Regions from separate parts of the Brevibacillus schisleri genome, predicted to be linked through region 1. Evidence: a T-box and tRNA genes for the amino acid it is inferred to sense, from the RefSeq annotation. Region 1 holds a T-box; the other holds one or more tRNA genes.

Region 1 (16,324 bases):
GTGCCGCAGCACTTGTACAAGCGGGCGTAGACGTTTTGGTAATCGATACGGCTCATGGGCATTCCAAAGGCGTAATTGAAACGGTAAAAGCCGTTCGCAAAGAATACCCAACGCTCACCATCGTCGCAGGAAACGTTGCAACTGGACAAGCTACTCGCGATCTGATCGAAGCTGGCGCATCTGTAGTGAAGGTTGGTATCGGTCCTGGTTCCATTTGTACAACTCGTGTTGTAGCAGGTATCGGGGTTCCGCAAATTACAGCGATCCACGATTGTGCACAGGTAGCACGAGAGTACAATATTCCAATTATTGCCGACGGCGGCATTAAATACTCCGGTGATTTGCCAAAAGCAATTGGTGCAGGTGCTTCAGTGATCATGATCGGAAGTCTGTTCGCTGGTACAGAAGAAAGCCCAGGTGAATTCGAGATTTTCCAAGGTCGCCGTTTCAAGGTATATCGCGGAATGGGATCGATTGGCGCGATGAAAGCCGGCAGTAAGGACCGTTACTTCCAAGAGAACGCACAAAAGCTCGTTCCGGAAGGGATCGAAGGCCGTGTTCCTTACAAAGGCCCATTGGCAGATGTCACGTATCAGTTGATTGGTGGACTGCGTGCAGGTATGGGATACTGCGGAGCGAAGACCATCGAAGATTTGATTCAAAACTCCCAGTTCGTTCGCATTACCGGCGCTGGCTTGCGTGAAAGCCACCCACACGATGTACAAATTACTAAAGAATCACCAAACTACTCGATTTCCTAAGCGAAAAATGATACGGAAGACCTACGTCCCCTTTCTTTTATAAAGAGAGGGGATTTTTACTAGCTACTAACATATGGAATAAGGGGGAATCTCGCTTCAAGCCACCCTGCAACCTATGGTACACTTACAATTGTGTGCTTGTTTCATGAAAAAATAAAATCGACAGAAATAGGAGAGTGAGAGATTACATGAAGCGAAAGACATGGACAAAGCGATTGACGGGTCTGTTCCTTTCTGTCGCTGTTTTTGCTACAGCAATGGGAGGAATGGTTTCAAAGGTGGAAGCCGCCCCTGTAGCATCTCAAGCGAATCTACAATTGGAAGCGAAGTCAGCCATTCTTGTTGAGGCATCGACGGGAAAGGTTCTCTATAGTAAAGATCCTGACGTAGCACTTCCGCCTGCGAGTATGAGTAAAATGATGACCGAATATCTGGTTCATGATGCCATCAAGCAAAAGAAGATGAAATGGGATGATGTCGTCCCTGTAAGTGATTATGCGTTTTATATCGCTAAAATTTCTGATTCGTCTGGTGTGTATTTGAATTTAGGCGAATCCTTTACGGTTAAACAATTGTACGAAGCGATGGCAATTGTATCGGCCAATGACGCTACTGTACTTTTGGCTGAGCATATCGCAGGCAGTGAGGCAGCCTTTGTTGAACTGATGAACAAAAAGGCAGCAGAGCTTGGTATGAAAAATACTTCGTTCGTTACTTCTACTGGTTTGCCAGCCGATGAGTTAGGTCCATACTCAGTCCAGACCGATCAAAAAGAAAACCTGATGTCTGCTCGAGATTCAGCGATCCTTGCCCGTGCGCTGATTCACGATTTCCCGAATGCGTTGGAGACCTCCAAAAAACCAATCTTCACCTTCCGTACAGGTACACCAAATGAGTGGACTAAGAAAAACTATAACTGGATGCTGCCTAGTCTGATCAGTTACTACCCAGGTGTAGACGGATTAAAAACGGGGCACACAGATGCAGCAGGTTATTGTTTTACAGGTACGGCTGTTCGCGACAACATGCGTTTGATTAGCGTCGTGATGAAAGCAAGCACCGAATCAAAGCGTTTTGCTGAGACGAGAAAACTGTTTGACTACGGTTTTGGCAATTTCAAACTCACAAAACAAATGGACAAGAATGTACCAGTCAAAGGCTTTGAAACAGCTCCTGTGAAAAACGGTGTAGAGGTAACTGTACCAGTCGTTACAGGCAGCGAAGTAAATATGATCACCAAAACCGGTACGGAAGCAAAATACACGCCAACGGTTACCTTCCAGGAGCTAACCGCACCGATTCAGCAAGGACAAGTTGTCGGTAAGATCGTTTTGAAAGAAGAAGGTATGAAAGAATCGGATTACTTGCAGCCTGAAGACGCAGAAAAAGCAGGCGTGGATATCGTAGCAGGACAGGCTGTAGAGGAAGCCAGCTGGATTCGTCTGTTCTTCCGCAGCATCATAGAGTTTTTCAGCAATTTGTTTAGCAGTGGAACAGGAAATTAAATAACTATTGTTTTCCCCTACATCTATCGTTTACAATGACGGTAACAGGAACCATAACACCGCATAACAGTTTCGGTTCTGACTCATGATGTAGGGGGTATTTGTAATGGTACAAGTAGGAACGTCCCGCGTTAAAAGAGGTATGGCTGAAATGCAAAAAGGCGGCGTCATTATGGACGTCGTGAATGCTGAACAAGCGAAAATTGCAGAAGCAGCGGGTGCTGTTGCTGTAATGGCTTTGGAGCGTGTACCGTCTGACATTCGTGCAGCTGGTGGAGTTGCGCGTATGGCTGACCTTAGCATTGTAGAGGAAGTACTGAATGCTGTTTCCATCCCTGTTATGGCAAAAGCTCGTATCGGTCATTTTGTTGAAGCGCGTGTTCTCGAATCTCTGGGTGTAGATTATCTCGATGAGAGTGAAGTGCTCACTCCGGCAGATGACTTGTATCATATCAATAAAAAAGAGTTCACTGTACCGTTTGTATGTGGCGCCCGTGATCTGGGTGAAGCCCTCCGCCGTATTGGGGAAGGTGCTTCCATGATCCGTACAAAAGGTGAGCCAGGTACCGGAAACATTGTAGAGGCTGTTCGTCACATGCGCACGATGATGTCCCAAATCCGTAAAGTGCAAGCCATGTCCTACGATGAACTGATGGCGGAAGCCAAAAACCTGGGTGCCCCATACGAACTGCTTGAAGAGGTACACAAAACAGGTAAGCTGCCAGTCGTAAACTTCGCAGCAGGTGGAGTAGCAACACCAGCAGATGCTGCCCTGATGATGCAACTCGGTTCCGATGGCGTGTTTGTTGGCTCTGGTATCTTTAAATCAGAGAATCCAGAGAAGTTTGCTCGCGCGATTGTGGAAGCGACTACCCACTACACGGATTACGAACTGATTGCTCGCGTATCCAAAGGCTTGGGGACGGCAATGCCAGGAATCGAAATCTCCAAAATTCGTGAAGCTGATCGCATGCAAGAGCGCGGCTGGTAAGGTGAATAGCATGAAAATCGGCGTACTCGCTCTACAAGGAGCTGTAGCAGAACATCTTCGAATGCTAGAAGAGGTTGGTGCCACAGCTGTCCCGGTCAAACGAGTAGAAGAACTGGATGACCTTGATGGACTGGTTATTCCTGGCGGAGAAAGCACCACGATTAGCAAGCTGATGCACAAGTACGGATTCATGGAGGCGGTTCAAGAGTTCGGTAAAGTGAACAAGCCGATCTTCGGAACTTGCGCAGGAGCGATTCTTCTGGCGAAACGGATTCAAGGACAAGACGATCACCATTTAGGCTTGATGGATATCAAAGTGGAGCGGAATGCTTTTGGTCGCCAAAAGGAGAGCTTTGAAGTCTTGATGCCTGTTGCCGATGTGGGTGCAGATTACCCGGCAGTGTTCATCCGGGCACCGTATATCATGGAAGTGGGAGAGAACGGTCAAGTCTTGGCTAAGCACGAAGACAAGATTGTTGTCGCCCGAAGCGGTCACTATTTGGCAGCAGCCTTTCACCCGGAATTGACCGAAGATACAAGACTGCACAAATACTTTCTCGACATGGTTAAGGAATATAGAAGCTAGCTGTCATACTGGAAGATCGGGTCCTTAAAAAGGCACCGATCTTCTTTTTTCTGTAAAGATCGAGGTGGGGTGCTCTTTACATACGTATAGAACCTGTAGTACAGTTAACAATAATAGTATTCATGAATGAGAATGCGATGATGAGAACAAGTACTTCACAAGAGCCAGGCCTAGAGAGTCGGTGGTAGGTGCGAACCGATCCGGTTATGTGAGGGAATCCATCTCGGAGTGGCAAAGGAACAACAACTTTGCCCGGAACCGTCCCGTTATGACGGAAGAGTGGACATATGAACGAAGGAATGTGCATGTGTCAACGAGGGTGGCAACGCGGGTATACAACACTCGTCCCTTACCAGGGGACGGGTGTTTTTTGTTTTTTTTCAAAACGATTCGGAGGGATTTACACATGTTGGACGTAAAAGTATTGCGTCAGGATCTAGAAGAAGTAAAACGCCGTTTGGCTCACCGCAATGAGGATATTTCTGCGTTGGATCAATTCGTAGAAGTAGATGAAAAGCGTCGCGAAGTCATCCAAGAAGCAGAAGCGCTGAAAAATAAGCGTAACACGGTATCCGAGCAAGTAGCGGTTATGAAACGCAATAAGGAAAATGCAGACCATCTGATCGCGGAAATGAAAGAAGTAAATGAGCGCATCAAGGCTTTGGATGAAGAGCTGCGCCAACTGGATGAACAGCTCGAGTTCATTTTGCTGAGCCTGCCGAACCTTCCGCATGAAAGCACGCCGATCGGTACGACAGAAGACGATAACGTGATTGCCTGGACATGGGGAGAGCCACGTGCGTTTGAGTTCGAGATTAAGCCTCACTGGGAGCTGGCTAGCCAAGCAGGCATCCTCGATTTTGAAACCGCGGCAAAAGTAACAGGAAGCCGTTTTGTTTTCTATAAAGGCTTGGGCGCACGTCTGGAGCGCGCACTGATGAACTTCATGATGGATTTGCACTCGAACGAGCATGGCTATGAAGAAGTGATTCCACCGTTTATCGTCAACCGTACGAGCATGACGGGAACGGGTCAATTGCCTAAGTTTGAAGAGGATGCATTCAAAATCGAGGGACCAGATTACTTCCTGATTCCAACAGCAGAGGTGCCAGTCACCAATATGCATCGTGATGAAATCATGGATGGAGCGGATCTCCCTCGCTACTACACTGCTTTCAGCGCGTGTTTCCGCTCGGAAGCGGGCTCTGCTGGCCGTGATACGCGTGGGTTGATTCGTCAGCATCAATTCAACAAAGTTGAGCTGGTGAAATTCGTGAAACCAGAAGAGTCTTATGACGAACTCGACAAGCTGGTGAAAAACGCTGAAAAGGTGCTTCAACTGCTTGGATTGCCATACCGTGTTCTGAGCATGTGCACAGGTGATCTTGGTTTTACGGCTGCGAAGAAATTCGACCTGGAAGTTTGGATTCCAAGCGGCGGCACATACCGTGAAATCTCGTCTTGCTCGAACTTTGAAGATTTCCAAGCGCGTCGTGCCAATATCCGTTTCCGTCGCGATACGAAATCGAAGCTAGAATTTGTGCATACCTTGAATGGTTCTGGTTTGGCGATTGGACGTACAGTAGCAGCGATCTTGGAGAACTACCAAGAGGCAGACGGAGCAATCGTGATTCCAGAAGTTCTTCGTCCATACATGGGCGGAGTAGATAAGATCGCACCGAAGTAATAAGCGAGAGATTTGGAAAACAGCTCTTGATCCATAACGGGTCAAGGGCTGTTTTATATTGTGTACTAATACAGGTGGAATTTTTAAAAAAACGCGTTGCACTGTACTAATTTCTGTTATATAATAAAAACAAATCTTAAGAATATTGTTTTAATACAGAAATGGAGGAATGGAGAATGGACTGCTATCGGTGTGAAGGAAACGGAGAACAAAATTGCCCAAGATGTGGAGGCGTTGGTCGTGATGCCAACGGAGCGGCTTGCCACAAGTGCATGGGAGACGGGCATGTATGCTGCAGTCATTGTAGTGGCAGCGGGTATCAGGAGTAAGGACATTTTTTTTGTCACTACTGTTATATAATAAAAATAGTTTTATTGATCTGTACCATAATAACTTTGAGTTAAGGGAGGAGGAGCTGTTTTGACTACCGTACCAACGAATCCATATCCGCTGGAGGTGCAGATTTCCGGTGAGATGCACCCTGGTTATCAAGAAATCCTGACACCAGAAGCGATTCAATTCGTGATGAAGCTGGAGCAAAGGTTTGGCGACAGACGACAACAATTGTTGGCGAAACGCGTGGAGCGTCAATTGCAAATCGATGCAGGTCAACTGCCGGATTTTCTACAGGAGACAGCGGACATTCGTAAAGGAGATTGGACTGTTGCTCCATTGCCCAAAGATTTGCAGGACAGACGGGTGGAGATTACAGGACCTTCGGGTGACCGAAAAATGGTCATCAATGCACTGAACTCGGGTGCTCGGCTTTTCATGGCTGACTTTGAGGACGCGAACTCACCGACCTGGGAGAACACCATCCAAGGCCAAATCAACATGAAGGATGCGGTACGCCGCAATATCTCTTACATCAGTCCGGAGGGCAAATCATACACCCTCAATGAAAAAACAGCGGTTTTGATCGTGCGTCCTCGTGGCTGGCATCTTGAAGAAAAGCACATCCTACTCGATCAAAAACCGATCTCCGGCAGCCTGCTTGATTTCGGACTTTACTTTTACCACAACGTAGATGCTCTTATCGCGAATCAGACAGCACCGTATTTCTACTTACCGAAACTGGAAAGCCACTTGGAGGCTCGCCTCTGGAACGACGTCTTCCTTTTCGCACAGGATGAATTAAATATTCCACGCGGTACTATTCGCGCGACAGTATTGATCGAAACGATTCTTGCGGCTTTTGAGATGGATGAGATTCTGTATGAGCTGCGCGAGCATAGTGCAGGACTGAATTGCGGACGTTGGGATTACATTTTCAGCTATATCAAAAAGCTGCGGAATCAGCCTGATGTGATTACACCGGATCGTGCGCAAGTAACCATGACCGTTCCGTTCATGAAAGCATACACCACGCTGGCCGTGAAGACTTGCCATAAACGGATGGCACCATGCATCGGCGGAATGGCTGCACAAATTCCGGTGAAAAATGACCCGGTACAAAACGCAGAAGCCATTGCCAAAGTGCGCGCTGACAAAGAGCGGGAAGCGTACGATGGACATGATGGGACTTGGGTTGCTCACCCCGGGCTAGTGCCGGTAGCCATGGAAGTGTTCGATCGCCTGATGAGAGAGCCGAACCAAATTTGGTACAAACGTGAAGACGTAGACGTATCTGCTAGTCACCTGCTGGCAGTCCCAGAGGGCACGATTACAGAAGCGGGTGTCCGTACGAACATAAGTGTAGGCTTGCAGTACATCGAGGCTTGGTTGCGAGGCTCTGGGGCTGTGCCGATCAACAATCTGATGGAGGATGCGGCTACAGCAGAAATTTCGAGGGCACAAGTCTGGCAATGGATGCGTCATCGTCACGGAGTCTTGCAGGATGGTAGAAAGGTGACGGAAGGCTTGGTGAAGCAGTGGCTGAGTGAGGAGCTGCAAGCGATCAAGCAAGCAATTGGCCAGGAGAGATACGACAAAAGCAAGTATCCGACTGCTGGAGATCTGTTCTTGCAATTGGTAACGACAGAAGATTTTGAAGACTTCCTAACAGTACCGGGTTATCGCTATTTGTAAAAATAATAAGAGTGGGGGAAATGAAAATGAAAAAAGTAAACAAACAGGAAGCGATTCAACAGGTGGAGCAAAGCTGGCAGGGTGAGCGTTTTAAAGGAATTACACGCCCGTATACGGCAGAAGATGTCATTCGTCTGCGCGGTTCCGTACAAATCGAACATACACTGGCTCGTCTGGGAGCAGAGCGTCTATGGGATCTTTTGCATACCGAGCACCATATTAAAGCGTTGGGGGCTTTGACCGGGAATCAAGCGATTCAGCAGGTAAAGGCAGGATTAAAAGCGATTTATTTGAGTGGCTGGCAGGTAGCGGCCGATGCCAATCTGTCTGGGCAGATGTATCCTGATCAAAGCCTCTACCCGGCAAACAGTGTTCCCCAAGTCGTAAAAAGAATTAATCAGGCATTGCAACGGGCGGATCAGATCGATCAATCAGAGGGAGGTACCGACACGCATTGGTTTGCTCCAATCGTAGCAGACGCAGAAGCGGGTTTTGGTGGCCCACTCAATGTCTTCGAATTGATGAAAGGTATGATTGAAGCGGGCGCAGCAGGCGTGCATTTTGAAGACCAACTCGCTTCTGAGAAAAAATGCGGGCATATGGGCGGAAAGGTACTCATTCCGACGCAGGCGGCTGTACGTAATCTGATTTCCGCTCGATTTGCGGCAGATGTGATGGGAGTCCCGACAATTATCGTGGCACGTACCGATGCCAATGGCGCTTTCCTGATCACCAGCGACATCGACGAGCAGGATAAACCATTCCTGACGGGTGAACGAACAGCAGAAGGATTCTTCCGTCTACGCGGCGGATTGGATGCAGCGATTGCCCGTGGTCTTGCGTACGCTCCTTATGCAGATTTGATCTGGTGCGAGACTTCTGAGCCGAATTTGGAGGAAGCACGCCGTTTTGCCGAAGCGATCCATGCCAAATACCCGGGCAAACTGTTAGCGTACAATTGCTCTCCTTCTTTCAACTGGAAAAAGAAGCTGGATGAACAGACTATCGCTCGCTTCCAGGAAGAGATCGGCGAGATGGGCTACAAGTTCCAATTTGTCACGCTCGCTGGCTTCCACTCCCTGAATTACAGCATGTTTGAATTGGCACGCGGCTATCGTGACCGCGGAATGGCTGCCTACTCTGAATTGCAGCAGGCTGAGTTTGATAGCGAAGTCCATGGCTATACGGCCACTCGTCATCAGCGTGAAGTGGGTACCGGGTATTTCGATGAGGTTGCGCAGGTCATCTCTGGCGGCAATTCCTCTACGACTGCCCTCAGCGGGTCAACGGAAGAGGAGCAATTTGCTCACAATTAAAGAGGAAAAACGAAGGCCTAGGTGGTTCTCTGGTATTCAGAGGGCCACTTTTTGCGTTCACTTCTATTTTTCATAGAGTCTTAATAGCTTTTTAACAACGCATTTATATCAGTTTCATTTTGATTGTTTACGATTGGGTTAGAAAAAGCCAAAAGACCAAACACAAATAAAAACGAAAAGGGGCCTTAAAGATGAGAGGGAACCAGTTAAGCTGGAAACGAACCATTGTTGTCATGACATCCGTTTTTCTGCTTGCGGGATGTGCCACCGAGACGAAATCAGGCACTTCTCTGGATACGTCGCAATTGACCCTGGATCAAATTGTAGAAAAAGCGAAGCAGGAGGGAGAAGTCAACTCCGTGGGTATGCCAGACACGTGGGCAAACTGGGTAGAGACCTGGGGCAATCTCGGAAAGGAATACGGCCTGAAGCATACGGACACCGACATGTCGAGCGCAGAAGAATTGGCTAAGTTTGAAGCAGAAAAAGAAGACGCTACTGCAGATATCGGTGACGTAGGTATCGCTTTTGGACCGTTAGCCAAGCAAAAAGGGCTGACGCTGCCTTACAAAACCTCTTACTGGAACGACATTCCCGACTGGGCAAAAGATGATGAAGGACATTGGTTGCTAGGCTATACCGGAACGCTGGCTTTTATCACTGACAAGACAAAGGTGCAAAATCCTCCCAAGTCCTGGGCAGATTTGAAAAACGGAAGCTATAAGGTCGCGATCGGCGATGTCATGAAAGCGAACCAGGCGCAGTTTGCCGTTTTGGCCGCCGCCTATGCTAATGGGGGAGATGAGAAAAATATTCAGCCCGGCATTGACTTTTTCGCTGAATTGGCCAAAAACAAGCGGCTCAGTACGAGCGATCCGAGCCTTGCCAATCTAGAAAAGGGTGAGGTCGAAGTCGCAATCTTGTGGGACTTCAACGCGCTCGGGTATCGGGACAAAATCGATAAAAACCGCTTTGATGTCCTCATCCCGGAGGAAGCATCAGTCAGCAGCGGGTACGCTACAGTAATCAACAAGTACGCCAAGCACCCACACGCTGCCATGCTGGCTCGTGAATACATTCTCTCCGACGCTGGACAGTCCAATTTGGCTCGCGGCTATGCACGACCGATTCGCGCTAACGCCAAGCTGGATGAATCCGCTAAAGCCAAACTGCTCCCCGATGATATGTATAAAAACGCACGTCCGGTGGGCGATTTGACTGCTTGGGAAGAGACGGCTAAAAAGTTGCCGCAGTTATGGCAAGAGAAGGTGTTAATCCATGTGCGCTAGCAAGCTCGCCATGATTGTGCTCGACGGATTGAGATTTGACACAGCCGTCTCGCACATGGGGTATCTGCATCACCTGGTCGAATACGGCATTGCGGCCCGGTTTCAGGTGAGATCAGAATTACCCAGTCTGTCTCGTCCTTTGTACGAGGTTCTTTTAACAGGAACTCCTGTGTGGAAGAACGGCATTTCTAGCAATCAGACGGTTCGACTTTCGCATCAGGAGAGTCTCTTTCACCTGACGCAAAAAAACGGGATGTCCAACGCTGCTGCCGCTTATGGCTGGGTAAGCGAGCTATATAACAAGGCTCCATTCAACCCGTTTCACGACCGAATCCAATTGAACTCCGACAAGCCGATACAAAACGGGATGTTCTACTGGGAAGATCACTACCCGGATACACACTTGTTTGCTGATGCCAACTTTTTGTTGAATGGATACAATCCGGATTTTCTTTACGTCCACTCCATGAATATCGACGATGATGGCCATAAGCATACGGCCGATTCCACGCAATATCGAAATCGCGTTCTTGCGGCAGATTCGATACTGGCAAACGTGCTTCCTGCGTGGATCGATGCGGGTTATCAAATCATCGTGACAGCCGATCACGGGATGACAGCCGATGGAAATCATGGTGGCACCTCTAGCGCTGACCGGGACGTTCCCTTGTTTGTCATCAGCAACCTGATATCTCCGGGTATTCGCGAGGAGGCAATTCCGCAATTGCAGGTGGCTCCGCTTGCCTGCCATTTGCTCGGCATCCCCCCCTCGAAAGAGATGCAGCCATTGAACGTATGAGGGCTGAGCAAGACGTCTCCCTAAGGGGGCGTCTTTTCTTCTAAGAAAGGAGCTTTTGCGATGAAACGATTTGTCAGTATGTTTTGGGTCACGACGATTCCGTTCTTTGCAATGATCGCTCTGTTTCTTCTCGTCCCGTTGCTTTCCATGATTGGAGGGAGCTTTCAGGCCGAGGGGGGCGGCGGTTTTACCATAAGTAACTATCGTGAGATTTTTTCAAATCCGTATTACTTGCAGGCTTTTGAGAACAGTGTGCTCATCTCGTTCCTGTCTGCTCTCATTGGAATCGTTGTTGCTGTTTTTGCCACCTATGCGATTACCCGTTTCCCACAGGCTCTGCAACAGCGAGTGCTTGTCATTACCAATCTAACCTCCAATTTTGCGGGGATTCCGCTCGCTTTTGCCTTCATTGTCCTGTTGGGAAACAGTGGATTGTTTGTTTTGCTCGCCAAGCAACTGGGGATTGATTTTGGTCAGTCCTTTACTCTGTATTCGTGGAGCGGCTTGACGCTTGTGTATATTTATTTTCAACTACCTCTGGCGGTAATGCTTCTGTATCCCCTGTACAACGCCATTCAGAAGCAATGGATGGAAGCGGCCGAGCTGCTTGGGGCAAGTCCATGGGAGTTTTGGCTGAGAATCGGGTTTCCGGTACTCCTTCCGGGTATCGTCGGCACATTCAGCATTCTGTTTGCCAATGCAATGGGTGCTTATGCTTCTGCCTACGCGCTCACCGGGAGCAACTACAATCTAGTGCCCATTCGGATTGGTGCGCTAGTATCTGGCGACATTTTTGCAAGACCCGAGCTAGGTAGCGCACTCGCAGTACTGCTTGGCCTGACGCTTGCCGCCGCTCTGCTCGTGAACGAGTGGCTGACGCGGAAGATTCGGAGGGATTTATCTTGAAGCGGATCAGTTTGCCATCCTTGTCGTTTGCGTTGGTCATGCTGTATTTGTTTTTGCCAGTAGCTGCAACCATCCTTTACTCACTGGCAACCGAGTGGAATAGCACGGTCTTGCCGGAAGGACTCACAGGAAAATGGTTTGCGGAGCTGTATGCCGATCCCCGATTCTTGCAGGCATTCGGGCGTTCTTTTCTACTCAGCTTTCTGACGACAGTCGTTGCCGTCGTCATTATTGTTCCTGCTGTATTCTCCATCATCGTCTACGCTCCCCGGATGGAGAGGCTGGTTCAGATTTTGGTGATGCTGACCTACGCCGTTCCGGGTGTCATTATGGCGGTCGGATTGATCCGTACTTATTCAGGAAACGGAATTCCCATGGTGATCATCACAGCAGGGGCGTATTTGGTCGGTTTGCTTCCGTATCTTTATCAGGGAACGCGCAATAGCCTGCTTGCCATGCAGGCACGTTCGTTGATGGAGGCAGCCGAGCTATTGGGTGCGAGCCACTGGCAGGCGTTTGTACGGCTTATCGTTCCGAATATCATGTCTGGAATTTTCGTGTCCTCACTCTTGTCGTTCTCCATTTTGTTTGGTGAATTCGTTCTGATTAACATCCTGGTGGGGGGAAGGTTTGAAACCCTGCAGATGTATCTGTACGCCAAGTTATCATCAAGTGGACATGTCGCCAGCGCGATTACGGTCACTTATTTTGTCCTGATGGCTATCATCACTGGGCTGGTTGTAAAATTCACGCGCCGAAGCTTCGCACGCAAGGAGGTCCCCTGATGAGTTACGTCCAAATCAAAAACTTGTCCAAAACCTTTCACGGTCAACACGTGCTGCAGCAACTTGATCTTGCGATTGAAAAAGGCGAGCTGGTTACCTTGCTTGGCCCTAGCGGGTGTGGCAAAAGTACGCTGTTACGCATCCTCAGTGGTTTGACGGCTCCTGATACGGGCATGATCTACATTGACGGCAAAGATGTGACGGACGTGTCGCCAAAAAACAGGCAGATCGGCATGGTGTTCCAATCGTATGCGCTCTTTCCCAATCTTACGGTCAGTCAAAACATTGCCTTTGGCCTGGAAATGAACAAAATCTCGAAAACGGAGATTCGTCTGCGTGTCCAGGAAATGATTGAGCTGGTGGGATTGGTGGGAAAGGAGCAGGCTTACCCACGTGAATTGTCTGGTGGTCAGCAGCAGCGTGTGGCACTTGCTCGTTCTCTGGTCACCCGGCCAAAAGTGCTTTTGCTCGATGAGCCGCTAAGTGCGCTTGACGCCCAGATTCGTAAAAATTTGCAAAAGCAGCTACGCACCATCCAACGTGAGTTAAATATGACGACTGTGCTGGTTACTCACGATCAAGAAGAAGCCATGGCTGTCAGCGACCGCATCTATATCATGAATGGCGGACGAATCGTTCAGAATGGCAGTCCTAAAGAGATTTATACGCAACCTCGTTCTGAATTTGTCGCTCGCTTCATTGGCAATTACAACGTACTGACTGCCGAACAGCTTACCCGAATAACACCTAATTTGCCTCAGCCGGGAGTTGAACGTTTTGCAATTCGTCCCGAGACGTTTCGTGAGCAGCCTTTGAATGGGGAGGACATCTGTTTGACCGGGAATATCGCTCAGGTAACCATGCTCGGCAACATTACCCGTTACGAGCTGAACATTGGTGATGTTCCTGTACTGGTGGACACTCTTCATCTGTCCTTCGAGCAGGAGCAGATAGGCACAACAAAAACATTGTATGTAAGTCCCAAGGATGTGATTCCGCTTTATGACACTATTGCCTGAAGAACGACAGCAAGTGATTCTCGACGAATTGAATCGTCACGGTAAAATTCAGGTGATGAGTCTGGCAAAAACCCTGGCAGTAACACCGGAGACCATACGGCGTGATCTGGACCAGTTGGAGCAGCAGCGTTTGTTAAAACGAGTGTACGGAGGAGCGATCCCTTATCATTTGGCGAAACGCGAGCCGCATTTTGAAAAGAAACAGGCGATCCAACAGACGGCAAAAACGAAAATCGGGCAAATCGCGGCAGAACTTTTGTCTGACGGGGATACCATCGCGCTCGATGTCGGGACGACAACACTGGAATTGGCACGTGCTATCAAGGGCCTCAATCAATTAACGATTGTCACGAATTCACTCCCCGCCGCTTCTTTACTAAACGAGCTGTTGGAAGCCAATCAATTCAACGGTCAGGTCATTATGCTGGGGGGGCTGACCCATCCGGCCCAAAAATCGGTTGCCGGGGCGTTTACCTGCGAGCTGCTCTCTCGTTTTCATTTTGATAAGGCATTCATTTCTTGTGGAGGGATCACGGCTGATGGCTTCACCGATTATGATATGGAAGAAACGCTGTGCTCGACCATGATGGTACAGCGATCGGAGCAAGTCTATGTATTGGGAGACACATCGAAGATCGGCCAAACGCAATTTTTCCATATTTGCGGCTGGCAGGATGTCAGCGCGGTTGTTTGTGACCAGCCGATGCCAGATGAATGGCTATCGTCTGGCATGCAAACGACCTGGATAAGCGAACATCCGGGAAGGAGAGATTTCACATGTTGATCGACTATCATCTTCATCTAGAAGAAGGGCCTTTTTCATTGCGTTGGCTCGACCGTACCAATATGGCCCTCGACCATTTTTATCCGTTAACTGAACCTCGACATACCCGTGACTGGCTGCTGGACAGTCTTGCGCGATTAAATAACCGCATGTCTTTGGGGGCATACGACCCATCCTGGATCGATCTGTATTTACGTGAAGCGTTAAACAAAGGATTGAAGGAAGTGGGGATCGTCGATCATTTATACCGCTTTCGTGAAGCCCGTCCTTACTTTGAACGGTTTATGGAGCTGGGGGACACCGAGTTGGGTCGTTTGCAGCGAACGTGGCTTGATCAAGTATGCACCGAGAGCCTCAGTGACTTTTGTGTCGCCATTGAGGAAGCAAAGCAGCGTTGGTCGGCAAGCGGTGTGGAGTTGCGGTTGGGGCTGGAAGCGGATTACTTTATCGGCGGGGAAGCAGAATTGGAAAGCTTGCTCGCAGGTGCTTCGTGGGATTATGTGATCGGTTCTGTTCATTTTTTGCAAGGATGGGGCTTTGACAATCCCGATACTCGCCATCTGTTTGAGCAGCATGACCTGAAACAGCTATACGCGGACTTTTTCCACACAGTTGAGTCCATGATCAGGAGCAATTTGTTTGATTTTGTTGCCCATCTGGACAATCTGAAAGTGTTCTCCTATCGTCCAGAGGAATCGGAGCTTGTTCCCTATTACCACCGAATCGCAACTGCTTTGAAGGAAACGGATACAGCGACCGAAATCAATGCGGGCTTGTACTACCGCTATCCCGTTCAGGAAATGTGCCCCAGTCCCGCTTTCCTCGATGTTTTGGTGGCGCATGGTGTTCCACTGACACTCTCGTCTGACGCGCACTTTCCCGATGATATTGGCAGATACGTGGCGGTGAATCTGGAAATCCTCCATTCAATGGGGGTAACGGAAATTGCCACTTTTTCCGGTCGTCAACGGATCATGAAGCCGATCCGCTATGCTTGACTGTGAAAAGCAGCGTGTTTTGAACAAAATAGGATTGAGATGCAAAAAACCTTGGAATGCCAAGGTTTTTTTGTTGTCTTTAGATCCGACTTGTATTTGCCGAAAAATGGATAAACACATATAATAAGAATGTAGGTGCGGCGTCAGAAAAAGTCTCTTTGCCGCAAATCATATTTGTCCCCGTAGCTCAGCAGGATAGAGCAACGGTTTCCTAAACTGTAGGTCGGAGGTTCGAATCCTCTCGGGGACGCCATTTAAGTCGGAAAACCTTGGTATACCAAGGTCAGGCTGTCGAGAAAGTCGACAGCCATTTTTATTTCACTTAATTTTAAAGCGACACCGCGTTAATTTGTTATAATTCTTATAATTACATTTTATAGTAGGTGATTATTGTGCTTACCTCCAATGATAAAAATCCACAAATGCATTACGAATTTGTGTGTCTTGATGAATTGGTCCCAGAGGACCATTTATTAAGGGTCATCCAGAAACATATAGATTTCTCCTTCATCCGAGAAAAAGTACGTCAATATTATTGCGAGGATAACGGTAGACCGTCGATTGATCCTATTGTTTTATTTAAAATGATTTTCATTGGATACCTTTACGGTATCCGCTCAGAGAGGCAACTCGAAAAAGAAATCCAGACTAATATCGCCTATCGTTGGTTTCTTGGCCTTTCTTTAACAGATCGAGTTCCAGATCACACAACAATCAGTTGGAATCGTCGAACCCGTTTTAAAAATACAAATGTTTTTCAGGAGATTTTTGATGAAATTGTTCGCTTGGCGATTCAGCATCGAATGGTCGCTGGACGTGTATTGATAAGTGATTCTACGCATCTTAAAGCAAATGCGAATAAACGAAAAT
Region 2 (16,324 bases), 2.3 Mb from region 1:
ATCAAGCTTGACGAGTGAGAGCTTGTAAGCTGCTTCAGCCTGTTCTTTCTTCGCAAGGATTTCCGCGCTGCTTAACGTGGCAACTACTTGCCCTGCCTTTACTTCGTCTCCTTCTTTCAGGGAGAGCTGTTCGATGGAACCACCCATTTTAAAAGAGAGGTCGACCTCTGTTCCTTCGATTACACCTGCTAATTTCGTTGTATTCTGACCAGCCATGCTACTCACATTCGAACCAAACAATACGGTTCCAAGTACTGCAATGCTCACTACAAAGCTACCTACACCGATCCATGCACGTTTGTTCATCTGTCTTCTCCTCTTGTTTACATTTCTCTAGACGTTATTTTGAAACATTCCTGAAAGCAAATAACGAAGTGTCTGTTTATCTTCGGCACTGTTCACTGGCTCTTTGCGAAATTGCTTGCGAAGTACGGTAAAACCAACCATGCCAAACAACGAGGATGCAAGTGTGCGTATATCGATATCCGCCCGGATATACCCCAACTGCTGCAGTTCTAGCATGTGTGACTCCATCGTGCTGAAATAGCCACCTAGCAGATTGCAAACCATCCTGTCGCGTTGTCCATCTCCTGAGAAAGCACTCAGCAACAGGAAACACAAATCTTGATTCTCGGAAAAGAAGCGAAGATGCTCATCCAGCACATTCAGAATACGATCCTCCAAGGAAAGCTCTTCATTCTGCATTACATGATCTACATGGTAAATCAGCATCTTCACGCCTTTTTCTATCACGTACAAAAACAGCTCTTCCTTTGTGGAAAAGTGATAATAGAGGGTTCCTTTTGCCACCTGTGCCATTTCCGCGATTGCATCCATGGTCGTTTCGCTATAACCCAATTGGGCAAATGCGGTTAAAGCTCCGTTTGCAATTTGATCTTTTTTGGATGGTGCCATCACTCCTGTCCCCTTTCGACTTTTTGAACTGACTGGTCAGTACAAAGATTATATTACGAATACTTCCTAGTTTTGTCAAGCAACCATTGCTCTATGTACAAAAAAAGATCGCTTTGTGGGCGATCTTTTACTTCGCTATAATTTGAAGATAAGTCTCCATGGTTGCAGGCATCGGTGCGACACCGAGGTTCTCCCTCAGTTTTGCTACACACTTTTCATACCAGCGGATTGCCTGTGTGCGATTATTTTGCTGATAATACGCAGTCATAAGTAAGCGGTATGACTCCTCCCAGCAATCATCCACCCGCAGAATCGCTTCACACCAGCGGATCGTCTTTTCCAACTTCCCGTCCTCTAGCATGATTTTGGCTAACCGCTCTGCTCCGCGTAAAAACAGCGTCTGCACTCTCTCACGCTCTTCTACACACCAATCCTCATAACGGCATTCCGGCATGTAATCGCCCAAGTAATATGCAAGTCCTTTTTCCAACAGGATAGTCCCTTGGCGCCGATCTGATTCTGCCAAGCCCAGTGTAACGAGCTTCTCGAACTCTTCGACATCCATATGGTAGCCCGATGCCAGGTTGAAACCGTAAGAGCTGCCATGGCGTTGAATGAAGAAGGTGTCTGTTCTGGCAGCACGATCTGGCTCAAGGGCTTTGTTCAATGCATTCAACGACACTTTAAAATCGCGAATTGCCGCTTCTTCGATACTGTCTGGCCAAAGTCGGTTCATGATTTCTTCCCGGGCTAACAAATGGTGTCTCTTTGTCAATAAAAGCTGAAACAACAGCTTGGCCGTCCCACGCTGCCATGCCTTTTCGCTCAATTCCCGCTCTCCCAGCCATACACGGAAAGCGCCCAGCGTCTGAATACGAAGGGTATATCCGGGGTGGAATGTCACGTTTTGCAAGCCCAAATCATTTAACAGCTGAGAGACGTAATCCGGCGATACCTTTCGGCGCTCTGCCTCAATCAGAATCGGCATCAGCTGCTGTACATCATGCGGTGTAAGCAGCGTAGGTCTCTGCAAAAGGAATTGATATTCACCGGACTTCATCAAGGACAGAGCTTGCGTCACCGCAGGTACAAACAAATCCCATTGTTTTTTGCGATAAGCCAAGAAGCTCAGCCACAATTGACAAATGACGACATTATAGCTATCCCCGCAGTGACTGAGTCGGTCGGCACAATCGATAAAGGTAGCCCATGCTTCCTCTTCTTTCCCGTATTTGGCATAGGCAATTCCAATGGCCATACGTACCAGACTGCCTAACCAGTCGTCGCGCATTGCCTCTGTCTCTTGTATTCCTCTGTTGCCATACAGAAGCGCTTGGTCGAGTGCCTTTTCTCTTGCGTAAAGCAAGGTTAGTCCCAGAAGCGTTTCTGACTTTCCGCGTGTGGACTGGAGCTCCTCCATGATTTGCAAGCCTTTTTCATAAAGCTCGCGAATCTCGTCCGTAGGCAATGTTTGACTGATGAGGGCCGCATGCGCTTTTCGAACATAGCCATTCGCCTCTACAAAAGGGGAATGCGCTGCACGTCCGAGTTGTATGGCAGTTTCTGCTGCTTCCCACCCTCGCTCCCATTCGCCATTCAATGCATACACAAAAGATAGCAGTAAAGAGGTTTCCCGATACGATCTGGTCAGTGGAGGATGCTTCCCTTGTTCTACCTGCCACTTACTTTCCAATATCTGGATGGAAGATTGCAATCGGCCAGTACGAAACAACAGGCGCGATTCCAGCTCAACCTCGGTCTGCTGCTCTAACTCCTGACTCCGTTCATACCAAGCTGCCGCCTGTTTGGCATCTCCGCGATTCGTATAAATTTCTGCCAGCAAGCGATATAGCCTCGGTGCCATCTCATTCTCTTGTTCAAATGGGGGCAAAAGTTGAATTGCCCTCTTGAGCAGCTCTTCGGCCCTGACGCCTTGGACGCTGTCGAGATGGACGCGTGCTTGCCCTTCCAACCCGCGGCACAATCCGATTTGATCTTGCTTTTGTTCACATTGTTTCAAAAATTGCTCATAAGAAGCAAAGGATTTCGCATATAGACACCGATAGCGTTCTACCTCACCCTGATAAAACAACAGCCAATGCTGCTCGCACTTGATATGCTCTGGTAATAGCGTTATCCACTCGTATAAAAAGTCCAGCTTCCCTGCTTGCAGCAACCTTTCTGATGCTTGGCACAGCCACTCACCCAGCATCTCCCACTGTTCAACGAGACGCAACCGCCCAAAAGCTTTTGCCTCGTCCCCTTTACGTCTGTACCATCCTGCGGCCTTTTGATTTACATGCACGTACGTCGCTTGATTCGCAGCCAGCTTGCTCGACAAGAGACGCTGAAATAGCGGATGAAAGGAATAATGAGAATCTGCTTGGACATGCAGAAAAAGATGACAACGTTGTGCTTCCAACAGGTGCTCGATACATCCCTCCCCGAGTATTTGCTTGCAATCCTCCAAATCGAATTGTTCGAGAACGGCTGCCTCCATCAAGAAGCGCTGCATACCTGCATCCAGCTGTGTCCAGACTTCTACTTCCAGCAAATGCAACAATCGGGATAACTCACGCAGACTATCGGACACCGTCTGCCCCCTCGTTACCATTTCACCAAAAGTTCGCAGCGCCATCACCCAGCCTTGCGCAACCTCTTCGACTCGACCCCAATCTTCTTCGGACAACGTGATGTCGTATTGATCAGAATAAAAGGCCTCACTCTCTTCCAGCGTAAAAGAAAGGTCATTGGTTGTAAGCTCCAGACACTCTCCTCTTGCGGACAACAAGTCGAGATTGGACCATTTCGGTCGGGAACGCGTTAAGATAACCAGCTTGACCTTTTGTGGAAGCGCCTCGGCTAATCGTTGAACAAATTGATCGACTTCACTCCCATTCTCAATTCGTTGGAAATGGTCCAAAACAAGTATGTGGTCAGCCTGGAGCTGTACGCATTCCCCGACAAACAAGTCGACCAGTACTTTACTGTCTAGGGACGGCACCGGACTTTGCTCAGTGATGTCTTTGAGTTGTTCTTTCAATACCTGTCCAAAACCAGAATGAACCTGCCGAACACTTTCGACGAGACAAATGACAAACGCAAGAAGGGCATCGTCTCCATCCTGAATGGTAAACCAGGACGCAGCCAGTGCTTCATCATGTAGAAATGTAGCAAAAGAAGTCGTTTTGCCATAGCCTGCCCCTGCATGAATGAGACAAATCTGCGTATATTTCAACAGACGCAATTTTTTTGCTAATGCAGGACGCCGTAAGACATATGGCTTCTGTCCTGGAGGAGTTATTTTGGATATAGGGATGTGGATTGGAATCATATAATGTGCACTCCTTGCCGTTCTCCTGCTCTTCTTTGACTATTTCCCCATTTCTAACTATTCTCCTGCCATTTGACCCTTATTCGACAAAAAGCCCACCCGGGAGTCCAGGTGGTGCTCTTTCAATCCACTAAATTATATCCAATAACCGTATACCCAATATCATTTAACAGGACTTGAAATTCCTCGTCACTGATGTGCTCTCCGTTCGTAATTCGTGAATGCAAATCTGCGATTCGGTCATAAACAGCGCGATTGGTAGACACGTACAAAATGTTAAAGCGTGTTTCTGCCTGTAAGCTTGACCTCATCCGGTTCACAACACGTCTGTGCAGCGAATCTGGATGTCCATTATCGACTCGCACAATTTTTCCAGGCGTATACGGGATCGAGGTCCGCGGATTGACTTCGTCAGGCTTTGGTGTATCAACTGGCAGGACACCTACAATCAAGTTATCCTTGTACGCTAACACCTTGATATCGGCTACACCGGGCAGCTTTTCCGCACGCCCTTCCAAGTACGTCACCAGCTGTGGTTCTCGCTGATGAACCCTCTTTTGGCTAATCATGGCTGCCGGTCCTTTGTCCCTACCGACGTTATCGTTCTGGAAGTTAATTCCCAGAGATTCAAATTTGGCCTTATTTCCGTTCTGATCTTCGGTGCCCTGTTCTTTGTTAGGCGAACACCCTGTCAGCAAGCCGGCAAACAGGAGTACAGCAACGATACTCCTACTTATTCGTCTCACAACAAAAACACCTCCTTGCACTTAGTGTGATGTGCAGGAGGTGTTCTTACTCAGGAAGTAGCTGCCTTATTGAGCGATAAACTCACCATCTACTGTATCTTGTTTTCCATCTTTTTCTGCTTTTAAAGTGAAGCTACGAATGCCATCATGTTCACCTTCGAGTTGGAACTTGAAGGTGCCATCCTTATTTACTGTAACCTCATATGTGTCATCTCCTACGATGACGACAACTTCTGAACCTGCTTCAACCTTCCCGGTAACCTGATAATAAGCAAAGACGTTCACTTTTTTACCCTCAATACTCGCTTTATCGAACAATGTTACCTTTGTATCGGTTTTTTTCTCGTCTGTTCCAGGCTTTGCTGGATCTTTCGGCTTTTCCTGTTGGTCGACTTGATTAGGGTTCACATTATCCGCAATCAATACCGTTTGTGTCTTCGGATCCCATTCAACCTTGTAGCTCAGAGCTTCCGCGATGAATCGAACAGGCACTACAGTACGCTTGTTCACAATCTGTGCAGGTACGTCGAGGTTGATGGTTTGTCCATTTTTGTTGGCAATTTTTTGAGTAACGACCAATCTGATGTTATCTTTCCCTTTATTGATGGTAACGGTACGAGTTTGTTCATTCCATTTCACTTCAAATCCAAGACTCTCTGCAATCGGACGAATCGGTACCAATGTCCGCCCTTGGGAAATAATAGGTGCTTGGTCAGGAAACGCAATTTGGTTTTTATTGTACTCCACCTTAACAGCATTCTGTACGGCTTTAGGCACTACAGGTGCAGTCGCTGCCGCTGCAGAAAACGCTGCCATCGGTACCAAGGCAATCGCGAGCAGTAATGAGGTTACTTTTTTCAGCAAAACATTCACTCCATTTCCAAAAAGGTTCACACGATTCTTAATCTACTATAGGATGAAGGCTGTTTCAAGATTTTCCTGTAGACTCCCTTTCAAAAGAACATTTTTTCCTAATACCCCTCCTCTTTTCTGTTCCTTTTTTCTGCTCCTTTTGACCTAATTTCAAATTGTTACAAAAATGCAACCATCTTGCTTTCCAAAAGCGTTACAATAGACAAGAAGCGACAGTATTTTATCTTGAAAGAGGCAATGAATGATGAACAAATTTCTCCCTTTCCTCATCCTGGCACTTATCTTAACTTTAATTCCTCCAGTAGGAAGCTCCGCCAATACGACTGCCATCCAATTGGGAAGTGATGTACTGTTCAATCAGTTCCACTATCTCATTGAAGGCAAAAAAGTCGGATTAATTACGAATCAAACAGGTCAGAACAGTCAAATGGTTAGCACGATCGACATGTTACGACGAGATCGCTCCGTCCATTTAGCCGCTCTCTTTGCACCTGAACACGGCCTCGATGGAAAAACGGTAGCAGGAAAACAGGTAACGAGCTTTGTTCATCCCGTCTACGCTATTCCGGTCTACGGCTTGTCTGGTTCAACTCGCAAGCCGACACCAGAAATGCTCAAAGACATTGATATTCTTCTCGTTGATTTGCAGGATATTGGATCGAGAACCTACACATACATATCTACCTTGCAATACGCCATGACTGCAGCAAAAGAACAAGGAAAAGAAGTAATGGTACTGGATCGACCGAATCCTCTCGGTGGAACGATTGTCGAGGGGCCAGTAGTTGAACTACCTTACCGTTCCTTTATCGGAGTGGATATCCTCCCGCTTGCACATGGCATGACCATCGGAGAGCTGGCCTTGTATTTCAATCGTACCATCGGTGCAGATCTAACCGTTATTCCGATGCAAGGGTATACACGTAGCTTGATTTATCAACAGACAGGATTGGCCTGGATTCCGAGTTCTCCGCATCTCCCTAACTTGACCTCGGTTTTCGGGTATATGGCAACTGGTTTGGGTGAGGGTACCCCCCTTCGACAAGGCGACCATTTCACTTGGATTGGGGCAGAGGGTCTAGATTCGCACAAGTACGCCGATCTGTTAAATGGAAGTCTTCTGCCTGGCGTCATCTTTATTCCTGAGACTAAAGGAACTGCCGGGGGCGTCCGCCTTCAGATCAACGATCCACATCAGTTTAACCCTGTAAAAACAGGTATTTACGCGCTGGCTTATGCCAAGCAATTACAACCATTCCCTATACCAAAAAGTACGAGTATGCAAATCTCCATGTTCGACAAGGTGATGGGTACCAACAAAATCGGTCTGCTTCTCGAACAAGGCAAATCCCCTCAGGAGATTGTTTCTTCCTATGAAGCGGATCTTAAGAAATTTGTTGAGCTGCGGCAAAAATATCTGATCTATGGCGATGAACCGTTTATCCCGATGCTGCCGCTTCAACAGAAGCAACCAAAGCAGCCTGAACAACCAAAGAAACCGGAGCAACCGAAACCAGAACAACCAAAACCATCTAAGCCAGCAAAACCAGAGACACCGACTCCACCGCAGCCTGACAAACAAAAAGGAACGACCAATCAAACGAAGAAGCCTGAACCATCTACAAAACCGATCCCTCAGACACCGAAGTCTTCTGAGAAGATCGCTTATTTAACCTTTGACGATGGACCTTCACCTGTCACTCCACGCATTTTGGATACGCTGAAAGCGCATCAAGTCAAAGCCACTTTCTTTATTGTGGGCCGTGAGGTAGCTGGTCATGAGGCCATTCTCAAACGGATCGTAGCTGAAGGACATGCGGTGGGAGGACATTCGTATTCCCATAATTATCAGCTTCTTTACAAAAATATGGATGGCTTTTTTGCAGACGTGGAAAAAGGTAGTCAAATGATTGAAAAGGCAATTGGCGTAAAACCAACCGTGTTCCGCTATCCAGGTGGTAGTACGAATACCGTTAGTTTGAAATATCAAGATCCCACACGTTATAACAAGCAGCAGACCGTCATGCATGCGATCAAAGAAGAAGCAAAACAACGTGGCTATACGTTTATCGACTGGAATGTAACAAACGGCGATGCAAGGAGCAACAAGTACACAGCCGCGCAGGCACTGGCAAATGTAGTGCAGCAAGTAAAGTCACAAAAAGAAATCGTTGTCTTGATGCATGATTCCAGCACCAAGTCGCCAACGGCTGAAGCTCTCCCCCAAATCATTTCGTACTTGAAAGAAAAAGGTTATCGTTTTGAAGTCATTCAAGCCGATCGCCCAACTGTTTCCAACGTCAAATAATCACAGCAGCAAAAGCCCGCTCCATAACAGAGCGGGTTTTTCTGTAGGTAAGACCTTGTGAATGGCTAAGTCGTCAGTGTTTCGTATCGGAGGCGCAACTCTCTTTTCAAGATTTTGCCGCTGGGGTTTCGAGGAAGATTGTCAGCAATCACTACATATTTGGGTGCTTTGAAGGAGGAAAGGCGGTCTTTGCAAAAAGCAAGCATCTCGTCAGCAGTCAGTAACTCACCCGCTTTTGGGACAACAACAGCCGTCACTGCTTCGATCCAGAACGGATGGGGAACTCCGATCACAGCGACCTCTGACACTTTCGGATGTTGATAAATAAGCTCCTCAACCTCCCTGCTTGCTACGTTCTCTCCCCCCGATTTAATCATATCTTTTTTCCGGTCAACGACCGTGATATAGCCTTCGTCATCCATGATGCCTAAATCCCCGCTGTGAAACCACCCTCCTTGGAAGGCAGCCTGTGTCTTTTCCTCATCTCGGAAATACCCTAGCATCGCATGGCTGGTCCTGTGAACAATTTCACCAACACTACCACGAGGGACTTCTTTCCCGTCATCATCGACGATTTTCGTTTCCACATTTAATGCTGGCTTGCCTGCAGAGCCTGCTTTTCTCATCTGATCCTTCGGTTGTAAAACAGTTGCTAATGGCGCCACTTCCGTCTGTCCGTAAAAATTGTAAAACTGAGCGTTTGGGAGACGTTTATCGAGCTCTTTTAATACTTCTACTGGCATAATTGCTGCACCGTAGTAGCACTTTTGCAAAGAACTCAAATTACGCGCGGCAAAATCGGGAGACCGCAGTAAAGCAATCCACACGGTTGGCGGACAAAACAACTGAGTGGCCTTATACGCCTCTACTGTCTGTAGCATCAACGTAGGGGTTGCCTGTTCCAAAATAATCCCACTTCCACCTAGATACACGTACGGTCCCAAAAAGCAGTGAAGCTGTGCACTATGGAACAAGGGAAGTGCGTGAACAGCCACATCATCCTGCGTCATCCCGCCTTCGATAATCGTGCTGACATATTCGGAGATAATGCTTTTATGAGTGAGCATAACGCCCTTTGGCTTTGATTCCGTTCCGCTGGTATACAAAATCTGCACAACATCTTCGTCCACTATGTCTACTTCAGGCTCGTGATCGTCTGCCGGTTCAATCATCGTGCGAAAAGGCAACCATTCCCCTGCTTGTTCTGCTGGTTTGGACATGAGCGAAAGCAGCTTGGGGGAAATTCCAGCTAATAGGAGTCCGTCTTGGGCGAGCTGCATGAATTCGGGAGCTGCGAAGCACGCACTCACTTCCGCATGACCGAAAATATAGGCGACATCTTCTTTATTCAACATGAAGTTGATCGGCACCATGATGGCCCCTGCTTTTGCTATCCCAAAGTTCAGAATCGCAAAATCCATCGAGTTGCGTGACAATACTGCTACCCGCTCCCCTTTTTGCAAGCCTTTTGAAAGAAGCGAATGAGCCGTCTTGTTTGCAAGCTGATCAAGCTGCGTGTAGGTCAATACTTCTTCCTCAAAGTATAGGGCAGGCTTATCAGGATTTCGTCCACGACTTCTTCGCAAAATATCGCCAAGTGCATTTCTACGAACCTTTTGCGCTTCAAGCATGCAAATTCCCCCATCACTTATAGTCTCCTCTCCATTATATAATAGTTTTCTTTATTTTCTGATATTTTTACAAAAAAGAACCGACAACCACCTCTCAAAGCTCTCGACCATAAAAAAGACCCCAGCTTCTCAACTGGAGTCGGTTCATTTGTATTTATGGCGGAGGGAGCAGGATTCGAACCCGCGTGAGCTTGCACTCTAACGGTTTTCAAGACCGCCCCGTTATGACCACTTCGGTATCCCTCCGTATTTCAACAATATAAACTATATCACAGCTCTACTATGATTTGCAAGAGCTCTTTCCTCATTTCTTTTATCGCTTGATGGCAACGAGTTTCAATTCCGTCATTTCTTCTATCGCGTATTTGACCCCTTCCCGACCAAGTCCGCTCTCCTTTACGCCACCGTAGGGCATATGGTCGACGCGAAATGTCGGAATATCATTTACCATCACCCCGCCAACGCGCAGCTCTTCTGCCGCTTCCAAAGCCAACGACAGATTGTTGGTATAGACACCGGCCTGTAATCCAAAGCGGGAATCGTTGACCAACGTAATGCCATGCCGGACCGACTCCACTGGATTTATGAGAACGACCGGGCCGAGTACTTCCTGACTAGATACTTTTGCATCTTCCGGAACACCCGTCAACACCGTAGGCTGGAGCATCCGATCCACGATCTGTCCCCCACACTCCAAACGCGCCCCTTGTAGGAGAGCTTCATGAATCCACTCCATCGCACGTTCTGTTTCCCGGGGATTGATCATAGCGGAATAGTCAGCGTCCTCAGAAAGCGAATCACCACCGCGTAGTGCTCGTGTTTGTTCAACAAAACGTTGGACGAAATCTTGATAGATTTCTTTGACCACATAAATTCTTTGCACGGAGATACATACCTGCCCAGAGTAGGCGAAGGCGCCAAAAACGCATCGAGGAATCACTTCATTCAGCTGCACATCGCGATCAACGATCACTGCCGAATTCGATCCCAGCTCGAGCGTGACTCTTTTCATACCCGCTCGATTGCGTATATCCAGCCCAACACTTGGACTCCCTGTAAAGGTCACCGCCCTGACTCTCGGATCAGACACGATTTGATCGCCAACGCTCGACCCACTACCCGTGATCACATATAGTGCGCCAGCAGGCACACCTGCTCGCTCTGCGAGCTCTGCCAGAAACAATGCGCTAAGCGGTGTCTGCGATGCTGGCTTGAGAACAACGGTATTACCAGCAGCGAGAGCAGGGCCTACCTTATGGGCGACGAGATTCATCGGAAAAGGAAAGGGTGTAATGGCCCCGATGACGCCTAATGGTTCACGCACGGTATAAGCCAAGCGTCCCTCTCCCCCGATCGCTGCATCGAGTGGCACGGTTTCGCCGTGGAGGCGTTTGGCTTCCTCTGCCGCAAACTTATACGTCTGAATGGTTCGAATCACTTCACCACGGGCTGTTTTGATTGGCTTCCCCGCTTCTATTGCGATGATCCGCGCCGCTTCCTCCAAGCGTTCATTCATCAAAATCGAGATTCTTTCAAGCAGGAAGGCACGATGATAGGCAGAAAGGCGCCGCATGACGGCAGTCGCTTCGTGGGCCGCGGCAATTGCTTTTTCAACCAATGATGAGTCTGCTTGCGAAATTTGTGCAATCTCTTGACCCGTACATGGAGAGAGTAGGGGTGCATGAACAGTAGCTGGCACCCATTCTCCCCCGATAAAGCACGTTTTTTTCATCGGCATATCCCCACTCTCATTGATTGGCGTTCACCTTGCAATCATTCTCCCTCATACACGTGCCTTCCTGTCTTGAATTTGAAATATTTGGATATCTCTACTCTTTCACACTTTCAGCTACACCGCACCATTCTAGTAACGTCAGCGCAAAGATCTCCGCACAACGGAACACCTCATCCAATACGATGTATTCATTCGGATAGTGTGCAACCTGTGTGACGCCAGGTCCAACAACAATCGCTGGCGTATTGGCCAAAGCGGTCAACAACCCACCGTCTGTTCCCCAAGGCGATGCTTCCACAATGGCACGATCTCCTGTCACAGCTTCAAACTGCGCTTGCAAAATATCCATCAACGGATGATCGAGCTCCACTGCTCCGGGAACCCAACGAGCTCCGAACCACTCCAGCTCAACAGGCTGCTCTGCAAACCACGGATCGACCTCTGCCAGCTTTTTGAGTGCTGCCGCCATTTCCGCTTTGGCATCATCCATCTGTTCTCCTGGGGCAACCCCCATCCTTCCTTCCAGCTTGACGAGATCAGCTACAGACGAAGGCCACTTGCCTCCCTCAATCACCCCCAGATTAATCGGGATAGGAATGGGCAGCTTGGCATAGAGCGGATCGTCGAGTCGATCGTTACGCTCTTTTTCCAGTTGACCAATTGCTTGAACGACGAGCATGCTCTTTTCGATGGCACTGACTCCCTCGTAGCGGGTCCCTCCGTGAGCAGAACGGCCTTTGACGGTCAATCTGAACCACATGGAGCCTTGCTGCTTCGGGAAAATTTTCATATTGGTCGGCTCTGGAATCAGGGCAGCATCCGCCTTGTAACCGCGAATGATCGTCGCCAATGTGCCTGCACCACCGCTTTCTTCTTCTACCACGCTTTGAAAAATGACGTCGCCTTTCAGTTGCACACCCAACTTCTGTAGAACCTGGATCGCCAACAGGGAAGATAAGTTTCCACCCTTCATGTCGGTTGCTCCGCGCCCGTAAAGCTTGCCATCCTCAACCTTCCCGCTAAACGGATCATCGCTCCACTGTGCCAAATCACCCGCGGGTACTACATCCACGTGTCCGTTTAGAATGATGGACCGGCCCTCTCCTTGTCCCTTCCACACACCGACGACATTCGGGCTGCTTTCAAACGTCGTACGCGGGGAGACAAAATACGGATGTGACACCAGCTCATCGCCTTCCATGACCCATAAGTCAACGGCCAGCCCCATCTGCTCCAAAAGCTCTGCAATGCTTTGTTGAATGGATTGCTCTTCTCCTTGTACACTCGGGCTTTTTACCCATTGCTGTAGCAGTTGAACAGCGGCCTCGCGTTCTTTTTCCAACTGCTCCCGTATAAGCACCTGCCAGTTTGCCATGTTTTTCCCCCGTTCCATGGATTTGTCTTTGCTTAGCGGAAAACGCCAACCTCTCCGTCCATCTTGAGTTCGGCTTCCGTTGCTCCAATCACGTCTGCGACACTGTATGGATACATGACTTCTCGCAGGTACAAACCATCTGGCATGACCTCCATTACAGCCATGTCCGTGATGATCAAATCCGCAGCCTTTGTCGCGGTTAACGGCAGTGAGCATTCCCGAACGATTTTCGAACGTCCGTTTTTATCCAGATGCGTGGTCACAACCATGACCTTCTTGGCCTTTTGTGCCAGCTCCATCGCTCCACCCATGCCAGGGACACGTTTGCCTGGAACGATCCAGTTGGCAATGTCACCATTTTGGCTTACTTCCAGGACTCCTAAAATCGTCATATCCAATAGTCCACGTCGGATGATGGCAAAAGCAGTCGCACTGTCAAAAAAGGATGCCCCTGTGGCAAGCGTGACAGGAAAACCGCCCGCATTGCATAGCATGGCGTTCTCCTCGCCTTTCGCAGGGCTTGGTCCTGTACCGAGGATGCCGTTCTCCGCGTGAAACATGACTCGTTTCTCAACTGGGATAAAATCCGCTACTAACGTTGGAATGCCGATTCCCAAGTTAATAATCATGCCGTCTTCCACTTCCAATGCTGCGCGGCGGGCAATACGTTCACGATAGCTCTCGGTTTCTTTTACTTCTCCCATGCCCATTGCCAATTCACCCCTTCACTTTGGACGATTACGTTCACGAAAACGCCCGGGGTGACGATTTCTTCCGGGTCGATCATGCCTACCTCTACTATCTCATCCGCTTCCACGATGGTAATGTCGCCCGCCATCGCCACTAACGGATTGAAATTGCGTGCACTCGTATCAAACACCAAATTGCCAAAGCGATCCGCTTTTTTCGCATGTACGATAGCCACTTCGGCAGTGAGCGGTGTCTCCAACAAGTATTCCTTTCCATCCAGAACGACCTTCTGCTTCCCTTTTTCCGCGATCGTCCCGATACCGACATCCGAGAGAATGCCTCCCAGACCGACTCCACCTGCCCGTACACGCTCTGCAAGTATCCCCTGCGGGCAGAACTCTACCTCCAGCTCTCCAGCCGTCATTTGGGCCCCTGCGTTCGGATTTGAGCCAATGTGGGAAGCTATCACTTTTTTGACGCGCTTTTCGGTCACCAGCTTGCCTATTCCGATATGTGGAAAAGCAGTATCGTTACTGATCAGCGTCAGATTACGCACGCCCTTATCCAAAATTCCCTGAATCAATGTAGGCGGATTGCCTACCCCACCGAATCCCCCTGCCAACAGCGTCATCCCATCGCGAAAATGGGTGAGCGCTTCGGACAGGGAGACGACCTTTTCAAATCGGTTTGTCATCCTCGTTCCTCCTTCTCTATCCGATCAGTGCTTTGTCTTGGAGCTCTTGCTGAACAGCTGTCACCGCTTCTTTCAGCAGAGATATCAGTTCATCGATTTGCTCCGTAGTAATGGTCAGTGGAGGTGAGATGATGACAGCGTCTCCTGCCACTCCTTCGATCCCCCCCATTGCCGGATAAATAAGCAGGCCTTTTTCAAATGCTTTTTGAATGACCTTCCCGCCTACTCCTTGAGAAAGCGCAAACGGTTCTTTTGTCTGGTTGTTTTTCACAAATTCCAGCGCGCACAGCATACCAAGACCACGTGCATCTCCGATCAACGGGAGCTCGTCGGCCAGTTCTTTTAGGCGGGCAAGCAAATAGGCACCTTGTTCTGCCGCTTTTTCGACGAGCTGATGCTTCTCTACATAGTCGAGGACAGCCAGAGAAACAGCAGCAGATTGTGGGTTAGCACTATACGTATGTCCTGCCATAATCGAGCCGCTGCCTTTTGTAATCGTCTCAATGATTTCGTCCGAGACAATCGTAGCAGCCATAGGCGTGTAACCGGCACTCATGCCTTTGCCCAATGTCATCAAGTCAGGTACGACGCCCCAATGGTCGACCCCAAACGCTTTCCCCGTGCGCCCTACTCCTGTCATTACTTCGTCTGCGATAAACAAAACCTCATACTTATCACAAATCTCGCGAATACGTTGGAAGTAACCGTCTGGCGGCACGACCGCTCCCCCAGAAGCCCCGATGACAGGCTCTGCGATGAATGCCGCTACCTGCTCAGGTCCTACGCGCAAAATTGCGGTCTCCAGCTCGTTTGCACACGCAAGCGCATACGATTCGAGGGACATGTCTTCCGGTTTGCGATACGGATATGGTCCTGTGATCGCCGGATAGTCAGCCAATAACGGGGTGAAACGCTTTCGGCGCAAGACGTGTCCAGACATCGAAAGTGCGCCCATTGTAATCCCGTGATAGCTCATCCAGCGGGAGATAATCCGATTTTTCGTTGGTCTTCCTTTTTCCTGCCAGTATTGAATCGCAATTTTTTGTGCTGTCTCCGTAGCTTCCGAACCGCTGCTGACAAAAAACGTCCAGTTTAGAGAGCCTGGTGCCCACTCTGCCAGCTTTGTAGCCAGCTTCTCCACAGCATCGCTGCTGAAATGCGAGCGGTACACAAAGGAAACTTCCTTGGCTTGCGCATACATCGCCTCAGCCACTTCTTCTACACCGTGACCAATGCTTGCCGTCACCGCTCCACTGGAACCATCGATGTAACGATTCCCCTCTTTATCGTAAAGATAGATGCCTTTTCCGTGAGAAATAATCGGATACTCTTTGCCCAATTCAGGCTTGATTACATAGCTTTTCGTCATTTTCGTCGCCACCTCGCTTATTCTTTACCTCTATCCTAGCTGACCAGCACGTAAGAGCCATCCTACGTGCTGGCAAAAAAACATGGAAAAGAGACAAAATCTTTTGTACATTTTGTATAAGAGAACCTTTACCGAGAGCTTTTGGAGGAGATGCCTGATGACCATCACGATAAGAGAAGCACTACAACTGCCGGATATGGTTCACACCAGGCTGATCGCAGGAGCAGGCGGACTCGACAATCCAATTCGTTGGGTAACAATTGTCGAGGTGCTGGAGGATACGAGTCGCCTGCAAGAAGGCGAATTTTTGATTACTACCGGCTTTGGGCTGGCTGAGCATACAGAAAAGCTCGCTTCTTTTATTCCTTCGTTGGCGAAGCAAAAGCTGAGTGGCGTTGCGATTCATACGGGCTTTTATTTACGGGAAATTCCCGAGACGTTTTTGACCTTGGCGGATCACTATCAACTTCCCTTGATTGAAATTCCTACGGAGATCAACTTTTCAACCATAACCAAAGCCATTTTGCAGCCGATCATGAATCGGCAATTTGAAACGCTGGCCTATTCCTCGGCGATTCATAATCGAATGATTGATGCTGCCCTGTCCAAGGGAGGCCTTCCCGCCATCGCTGGCGAGCTCGCAGCACTTACGGG

The links. A T-box is a leader RNA that pairs with one kind of tRNA and senses whether it is charged. The one in region 1 lies ahead of serS (serine--tRNA ligase), so its partner is inferred to be a tRNA-Ser.
Region 2: it has a tRNA-Ser gene. The T-box ahead of serS (serine--tRNA ligase) is inferred to sense a tRNA for this amino acid. The anticodon was not compared.

Annotation. Positions count from the first base shown of each region.
Region 1 covers NZ_JBVNDM010000001.1:27,727-44,050, forward strand. The annotation lists gene guaB (IMP dehydrogenase) at 1-761, shown strand, start outside; gene ACUUHJ_RS00215 (D-alanyl-D-alanine carboxypeptidase family protein) at 950-2,266, shown strand; gene pdxS (pyridoxal 5'-phosphate synthase lyase subunit PdxS) at 2,373-3,257, shown strand; gene pdxT (pyridoxal 5'-phosphate synthase glutaminase subunit PdxT) at 3,268-3,843, shown strand; T-box leader at 3,972-4,196, shown strand; gene serS (serine--tRNA ligase) at 4,250-5,530, shown strand; gene ACUUHJ_RS00235 (hypothetical protein) at 5,723-5,890, shown strand; gene aceB (malate synthase A) at 5,951-7,558, shown strand; gene aceA (isocitrate lyase) at 7,585-8,874, shown strand; gene ACUUHJ_RS00250 (ABC transporter substrate-binding protein) at 9,066-10,163, shown strand; gene ACUUHJ_RS00255 (alkaline phosphatase family protein) at 10,153-10,962, shown strand; gene ACUUHJ_RS00260 (ABC transporter permease) at 11,023-11,868, shown strand; gene ACUUHJ_RS00265 (ABC transporter permease) at 11,865-12,653, shown strand; gene ACUUHJ_RS00270 (ABC transporter ATP-binding protein) at 12,653-13,672, shown strand; gene ACUUHJ_RS00275 (DeoR/GlpR family DNA-binding transcription regulator) at 13,656-14,456, shown strand; gene ACUUHJ_RS00280 (histidinol phosphate phosphatase domain-containing protein) at 14,450-15,454, shown strand; tRNA gene ACUUHJ_RS00285 (tRNA-Arg) at 15,631-15,707, shown strand; one part of gene ACUUHJ_RS00290 (IS1182 family transposase) at 15,877-16,324, shown strand, end outside.
Region 2 covers NZ_JBVNDM010000001.1:2,317,138-2,333,461, reverse strand. The annotation lists gene ACUUHJ_RS11595 (HlyD family secretion protein) at 1-306, opposite strand, end outside; gene ACUUHJ_RS11590 (TetR/AcrR family transcriptional regulator) at 334-915, opposite strand; gene ACUUHJ_RS11585 (BTAD domain-containing putative transcriptional regulator) at 1,043-4,249, opposite strand; gene ACUUHJ_RS11580 (YhcN/YlaJ family sporulation lipoprotein) at 4,372-4,995, opposite strand; gene ACUUHJ_RS11575 (copper amine oxidase N-terminal domain-containing protein) at 5,062-5,868, opposite strand; gene ACUUHJ_RS11570 (exo-beta-N-acetylmuramidase NamZ domain-containing protein) at 6,113-8,176, shown strand; gene ACUUHJ_RS11565 (acyl-CoA synthetase) at 8,242-9,807, opposite strand; tRNA gene ACUUHJ_RS11560 (tRNA-Ser) at 9,965-10,053, opposite strand; gene ACUUHJ_RS11555 (aldehyde dehydrogenase family protein) at 10,121-11,539, opposite strand; gene ACUUHJ_RS11550 (peptidase) at 11,637-12,917, opposite strand; gene ACUUHJ_RS11545 (3-oxoacid CoA-transferase subunit B) at 12,950-13,627, opposite strand; gene ACUUHJ_RS11540 (3-oxoacid CoA-transferase subunit A) at 13,609-14,301, opposite strand; gene ACUUHJ_RS11535 (aspartate aminotransferase family protein) at 14,318-15,670, opposite strand; gene ACUUHJ_RS11530 (PucR family transcriptional regulator) at 15,828-16,324, shown strand, end outside.